3 regions of the Cupriavidus sp. PET2-C1 genome follow, and region 2 is predicted to be linked to each of the others. Evidence: predicted binding sites of a transcription regulator. Region 2 holds the regulator's gene; each other region holds the start of a gene.
The links. The regulator sigma-54, encoded in region 2, starts transcription at its own class of promoters, with help from an activator protein. The targets are predictions, from matches to a motif close to TGGCANGNAANCTGCTTT.
Positions count from the first base shown of each region.

Region 1: the regulator sigma-54 is predicted to act here: its motif matches at 927-944, upstream of ACX12D_RS06505 (circularly permuted type 2 ATP-grasp protein).
Region 3: the regulator sigma-54 is predicted to act here: its motif matches at 1,012-1,029, upstream of atzF (allophanate hydrolase).

Region 1 is NZ_CM137259.1:1,423,085-1,425,348, forward strand. It holds gene edd (phosphogluconate dehydratase) at 1-212, shown strand, start outside; gene ACX12D_RS06500 (gluconokinase) at 386-895, shown strand; gene ACX12D_RS06505 (circularly permuted type 2 ATP-grasp protein) at 1,159-2,264, shown strand, end outside.
Region 2 is NZ_CM137259.1:492,931-495,194, reverse strand. It holds gene lptB (LPS export ABC transporter ATP-binding protein) at 1-110, shown strand, start outside; gene ACX12D_RS02275 (RNA polymerase factor sigma-54) at 246-1,721, shown strand; gene hpf (ribosome hibernation-promoting factor, HPF/YfiA family) at 1,771-2,121, shown strand.
Region 3 is NZ_CM137260.1:454,309-456,572, forward strand. It holds gene ACX12D_RS22015 (LysR substrate-binding domain-containing protein) at 1-361, shown strand, start outside; partial or broken gene ACX12D_RS22020 (6-aminohexanoate hydrolase) at 376-736, opposite strand; gene atzF (allophanate hydrolase) at 1,074-2,264, shown strand, end outside.

The sequences.
Region 1 (2,264 bases), 930 kb from region 2:
GGCTCGGCGCCGCCAATGGCGACGGCGACCTGGACACGCGTGCTTCTGCCGTGCTGCCGGACGACGCCTTCACGAATTTCAGCGTCGGCCGGGGCCTGTTCGGGCTGTTCCGCCGCAACGCGCGGATCGCGGAAGAGGGCGGCAGCGCGCTGGACCTCTCCGAGGCCGACGCGCCCGGCGCTGTCCAAACGGGCGCAGCCGTCGCACAATAGGCAGCGCCCCTTAAATTTGTGTCATTTGTGTCTCCGGCGGTCGATGGCCGGCGGAGACGACCCCGAGCCGGCCCATGCGGGTCCTATCATGGCTTCATGGCTGAACGCTTGACCGGCGCGGGGACTACCGACAAGGATGGGAAAACCATCCGAACATGATCGTTGGAGCAGACATGATCTACATCCTGATGGGCGTTTCCGGCAGCGGAAAGACCACGGTCGGCCAGTTGCTGGCCAAGACCTTGCAATGCGGCTTCCACGACGCCGATGAATTCCACAGCGCCGCCAACAAGGCGAAGATGCACAACGGGATCCCGCTGACCGACGACGACCGCTGGCCCTGGCTGGCCGCGATGCGCGCGGCGATCGATGCGGCCCGCGCCGAGGGGCGCACCCACGTCTTTACCTGTTCCGCGCTGCGGCAAACCTACCGCGACCGCCTGACGCCCGCCGATGGCGGCGTGACCTTTGTCTACATGAAGGGCGATGCAGCGATCATTGGCGGCCGCCTGGCCGAGCGCAGCGACCACTTCTTCAATCCCGCCCTGTTACAGAGCCAGTTCGAGACCCTGGAGGAGCCGCGCGACGCCCTGGTGCTCGATATCCGCCAGACGCCGGATGCGTTGGTGCAGCGCATCCTGGCCGGTGTGCAGGCGCAACAAGGCGCGGCGATCGCTCGTTGAACCGATGCCAATGCCGGCCCGAAGCGAAGGCTGGCAAACATCTTGCTTATCCATGTTTGATGGCGCGAATGCCTGCCGCTTGCGGCTTTCGTGGTCATAGGTATCCTATAGGGACAGCACTTCGAAGCATGACGAGACGGTCCGCGGCCAAGCCGCCGGGCCTCGGGTGGTGATCTCAAGGTGCTGTGCCGGGAACAACAAGCCAATCAAAACGGGATAGCCGGCAGTTTGGGCGGCACCTAAATCATGGGGGAACGGCCATCATGGCGGCGCGGTTTTTCGACGAGATGCTCGATTGGCAAGATGGCGTGGCAGCAGCAATCCACGCGGGCGAGTCCCTGCCGGCAGGTGCCGTGCGAGGGCATTACAAGCAGTTCGCGGATTGGTTGGCGCGCCAGTCCGAAGGCACCATGGACAACAAGCGCGCCGAGGCCGACCTGATTTTCCGGCGCGTGGGCATCACGTTCGCCGTTTACGGTGAGAAAGACGAGTCCAACAGCGGTACCGAGCGGACCATCCCGTTCGACGTCATTCCCCGCATCTTCCCCGCCAGCGAGTGGGCAACGCTTGAGCGCGGCCTGCGCCAGCGGGTGTCGGCGCTGAACCGCTTCATCCACGATATCTATCACGGGCAGGACATCATCCGCGCCGGTGTGATCCCGCCAGACCAGATCTACAACAACGCGCAGTACCGCCCCGAGATGCTCGGCATCGACGTGCCCCGTGATATCTACGCCCACGTGGCGGGCATCGACGTAGTACGCGCTGGCGAGGGCGAGTTCTACGTGCTGGAAGACAACCTGCGCGTGCCCTCCGGCGTGTCCTACATGCTGGAGAACCGCAAGATGATGATGCGGTTGTTCCCGGACCTGTTCGCGCGCAATCGCGTGGCGCCGGTGGCGCACTATCCCGACCTGCTGCTCGACATGCTGCGCGGCGTCTCGCCGCAGAACATCGCCGATCCCACGGTGGTGGTGCTCACGCCCGGCATGTACAACTCCGCCTACTTCGAGCATGCCTTCCTGGCGCAGCAAATGGGTGTGGAACTGGTCGAGGGCAGCGACCTGTTCGTACAGGACGACCACCTCTACATGCGCACCACCCAGGGCCCGCAGCGCATCGACGTGATCTACCGCCGGGTCGACGACGACTTCCTCGACCCGCTGGTGTTCCGATCGGATTCCACGCTGGGCGCGGCGGGGCTGCTCTCGGTCTACCGCGCGGGCAACGTCACCATCTGCAATGCCATCGGCACGGGCGTGGCCGACGACAAGTCGATCTATCCCTACGTGCCCGACATGATCCGCTTCTACCTTGGCGAGGAAGCGATCCTCAACAACGTGCCGACGTACATGTGCCGCCGCCCGGA
Region 2 (2,264 bases):
ACGCCTACATCATCAGCGAAGGCGCGGTGCTGGCGTCCGGGCAGCCTGAGGACATCATCGCCAACGAGTCGGTGCGCAAGGTCTACCTGGGCGAGAACTTCCGCATGTAAGGGCGCGCGGCGCCTGCCGCGCATCGGCCCCCGGGCGGCTTCGGTGTCGCCTTTTATCCTTCAAACGATCATAGCGACATCAGCGATAGCAATTTCCGTTCCATCAGTACGGAAGTTGAGCATAAAATAGGTCGCATGAAACCGTCGCTACAGCTCCGCCTCTCGCAGCATCTCGCGCTTACGCCGCAACTCCAGCAGTCGATCCGGCTGCTGCAACTGTCCACGCTTGAACTGCAGCAGGAAGTGGAACAGGCGCTGACCGAGAACCCCTTGCTCGAGCGTGAGAACGACTGGCTGGACAGCCCGTTGCGCGTGTCTTCGGACGGCTCGGTGAACCTGCAGAGCGCGCCCGCGCCGGCGCCCGCCGATGGCCAGGGCACCAGCGAGAACCGCCCGGATGGCGCCCCCGAAGCCGACGACAGCTACTCCGACAGCAACGAGGACTACGGCAGCGATTGGAGCCTGGACGACTTCGCCCGCCGCCCGCAAGGCGAAGACGACGAAAAGACCCCGATGCAGCTGCGCGACGCCGAGCCCACGCTGCGTGAACACCTCATGGAACAGCTGGCGCCGCTCAAGATTTCCCTGCGCGACAAGGGGCTGGCTATCTTCCTGGTCGAATCCCTGGACGATGACGGCTACCTGAGCACCACGCTCGAGGAAATCTGCAGCGAGCTGCCGGAGGAGCTCGAGTTCGAGGTCGACGAGATCCAGGCTGTGCTCACGCTGCTGCAGAGCTTCGATCCGCCGGGCGTCGGGGCACGCAACGCCGCCGAGTGCCTGGCGCTGCAATTGCGCAGGCTCAAGCATCCGCAGCGCGAACTGGCGCTGAGCATCGTCACCAACCACCTCGAGCTGCTGGCGGTGCGCGATTACACGCGCCTTAAAAAGGCGCTGCAAGTGGACGAACCGGAACTCAAGGCCGCCCATGAACTGATCCGCTCGCTCGCGCCCTATCCCGGCCATGCCTACAGCCGGCCGGAAGCGGATTTCGTGGTGCCCGATGTTTTTGTTCGAAAGTTGAGCGGCGGATGGATCGCCCATCTCAACCCGGATGTGATGCCGCGGCTACGCATCAACGACATGTACGCGCAGATTTTGCGCGGTGCAAAAGGCGACGCGGGCGCGGCCGGATTGCAGCAAAAGCTGCAGGAAGCACGCTGGTTGATCAAGAATATCCAGCAAAGGTTCGACACGATATTGCGCGTCGCACAAGCCATTGTCGAACGTCAAAAGAACTTCTTCACCCACGGTGAAATTGCGATGCGCCCCTTGGTTTTGCGGGAGATTGCCGATACACTGGGTTTACACGAGTCCACCATCTCTCGGGTGACTACCAATAAATACATGGCAACGCCGATGGGGACTTTCGAGCTGAAGTATTTTTTCGGCTCTCACGTATCCACAGAAACCGGCGGCGCGGCCTCATCAACGGCAATCCGTGCGTTGATCAAGCAATTGATAGGAGCCGAAGACGCTAGGAACCCCTTGTCCGACAGCCGGATTGCCGAATTGCTCGGCGAGCAAGGCTTTGTGGTGGCACGGCGTACCGTTGCCAAATACCGCGAAGCGCTCAAGATTCCCGCGGTCAATCTCCGTAAGACTTTGTAGCCGAGCTGCATCGCCTGCCTGATGCAGCTCTTTCAGAAGGAGAAACGCTATGAACTTCAAGATCAGTGGACACCACTTGGACATCACGCCCCCTCTGCGTGAGTACGTGGAAACGAAACTGGAGCGTATCGTCAGGCATTTCGATCAAGTCATTGGCGTAAGTGTGCTGCTCTCTGTCGACAATACAAAAGAAAAGGACCGGCGGCAGTACGCGGAAATCAATCTACATCTCAAGGGCAAGGACATCTTTGTCGAAGCGCATCATGAAGACCTGTATGCCGCTATCGACGCACTGGTCGACAAGCTCGACCGGCAGGTGATTCGCCACAAGGATCGCGTGCAGAGCCACGACCGTGAAGCGGTCAAGTATCAGATGGCCGCATCGCAGATGCAGCAATGACCGTGCCTGGCGGCCCACATACCGGGCCGTCGGTGTCAGTCCCTTGAAAAATGGAATCAAGCCGCGCCCAGAGCGCGGCTTTTTCATTGCGGCCTACCCAATCGGGGCACACAGGGGATTCCGCAACGCATATGTACCGGTGT
Region 3 (2,264 bases), on a different replicon from region 2:
ATGGGCCTCGCTACGGGTCAAGATCGAACAGGAGTTCTACCGCCACGGCCTGCAGCCGCCAACCGACCTGATCGAGTCGTCGTCCTACCTTGCCATCACCACCTTCGTCTCCCAGCTAGATGCCGTGGGCTTCCTGGCCAGGTCGGTGGGGCAGCAGTTCGAGCGGGAAGGCCGCTTCCATGTCCTGCCGATGGACGTTGCGCTGGAGCTGCCGCCGGTGGGCGTGATCACACTGCGGGAGGGGCGGCCCACGCCCAGCAGCATCCAGCTGGTCGAATGCCTGCGCGCGGCGGCGGGGCAATTGGCCACGCCGCCGGCCGGAGCGAAAAAGCCGGCGCGCGCGCCGCGGCGCGCGAAATAGCCAGCCCGCCGCGATCAGCGCGGCGTGGCCAGCAGGTACTTCGCCAGCGCGTGAAACGCCGGGATCGTCGTCGGGTCGTTGGCGGCATTGCCGGCGACCGGGTTCGATGCGTAGCGCACGATCACCATCTCGGCCTTCGGGTCGATATAAATGCGCTGGCCATGCACGCCGCGAGCCATGTAGGCGCCATGCTCGTTGGGTGACCCACCACATGTCGCGATAGCTGCCGCCTTGGAGCAGCGGCTAGCCGGCCTTGGCAAACGCGGCCTTGTCGCCGCCGCCGCGGATGTCATCGACCACCGCCTTGGGCAGGATCTGCTGTCCGTTGAACTTGCCGTTGTTGCGCAGCATCCCGCCAAAGCGCGTCAGGTCGCGTGTCAGCGTTGGCGTGAGCTACCGCGGGCAACTGGCTTCGCAGGTGCGGGAGCACGCGCTGGTCGGCAGCCTTCGCGTGCGGTTCTAAGCCGCCGGGGCGACGCACCACATTGCGGCGTCGTCCTGCCGGCTGGCACTGATTTAGCCCCGCCCGCGCCGACCCATGGTGCGGCACGGGTGCGTGCCGCGCATGCGCCTTCGGCCCGCGCAGGCGCCCTGATCCCGATTTCCCCGATTCCCTGGAGATGTAAGAAGCATTTGTTTTTTGTCTTACATGGCATGTCTCCTGCTTTGTTGGTCTGCAACGCCTTCATGTATACAACGTGGGATACAAGCGATGACCAGCAAGACGCCTCTGCGCCCATCCGCCGCCAGCCTCGGCAGTTGCCGAACCCTGCCTGACTGGCAACAGCTCTACAGAACGCAAGGCGCCTCGCCCGCGGACGCGCTGGCGCCGTTCCTGGCGCTGGACGCAGCGGACCCGGCGTGGATCGCGCGCCTGGATGCGGCGCGGTTGCAGGCCCAGCTGGCTGCGCTGGCGGCGCGCGTCGAAGAAGCGGGCGGCAAGCTCGATGGGTTTCCCCTCTACGGCGTGCCGTTCGTGGTGAAAGACAACATCGACGTGGCGGGGTGGCCCACCACGGCGGCGTGTCCCGCGTTTGCGCATGTGGCCGAGCGCGATGCCGGCGCGGTGGCGCGGCTGCGCGCGGCCGGGGCCATCGTGGTGGCCAAGGCTAACCTGGATCAGTTCGCCACCGGCCTGGTGGGCGTGCGTTCGCCTTACGGCGCGGTGCCTAACAGCTTCGATGCGGCATATGTCAGCGGCGGCTCCAGTTCGGGCTCGGCGTCTTCGGTGGCGCGCGGCTGGGTGCCGTTCTCACTCGGGACCGATACGGCGGGCTCGGGGCGCATTCCCGCGGCATTCAACAATATCGTGGGCCTCAAGCCCACCCGGGGCTGGCTCTCCAGCGCCGGCGTGGTGCCGGCTTGCCGCACGCTGGACTGCGTCTCCGTGTTTGCGCTGACGGTCGACGATGCCGCGCTGGTGGCGGAGATCGCCGGCGGCTTCGACCACGACGATCCTTACTCGCGCACCTATCCGCAGAGCGCGCCTGCCGCGCTGGCGCCATCGCCCGTGCTGGGCATTCCCGATGAGCTGGTGTTCTTTGGCGATACGCAGGCGCAGGCCAGTTTCAAGCAAGCGCAGGCGGACTTGCAGGCCATGGGCGCCAAGCTGGTGCCGATTGATTTTTCGCCATTCGCCGAGCTGGCCGCGCTGCTCTACCAGGGGCCATGGGTGGCCGAACGCTTCCTGGCGTTGAGCCAGCTTCACGCCTGCCAGCCGGAAGCCATCGATCCGGTCGTTCGCGTCATCGTCGAGGAAGCGGGCCGCTATAGCGCGATGGACGCGTTTGGCGCCGAGTACCAGCGCGCGGCGCTGACCCGTGCTATCCACCTGGCGCTGGCAAAGGTCGATGCGCTGGTGGTGCCGAGCGCGCCGTCGATCTATACGCTGGCCGCCGTGCAA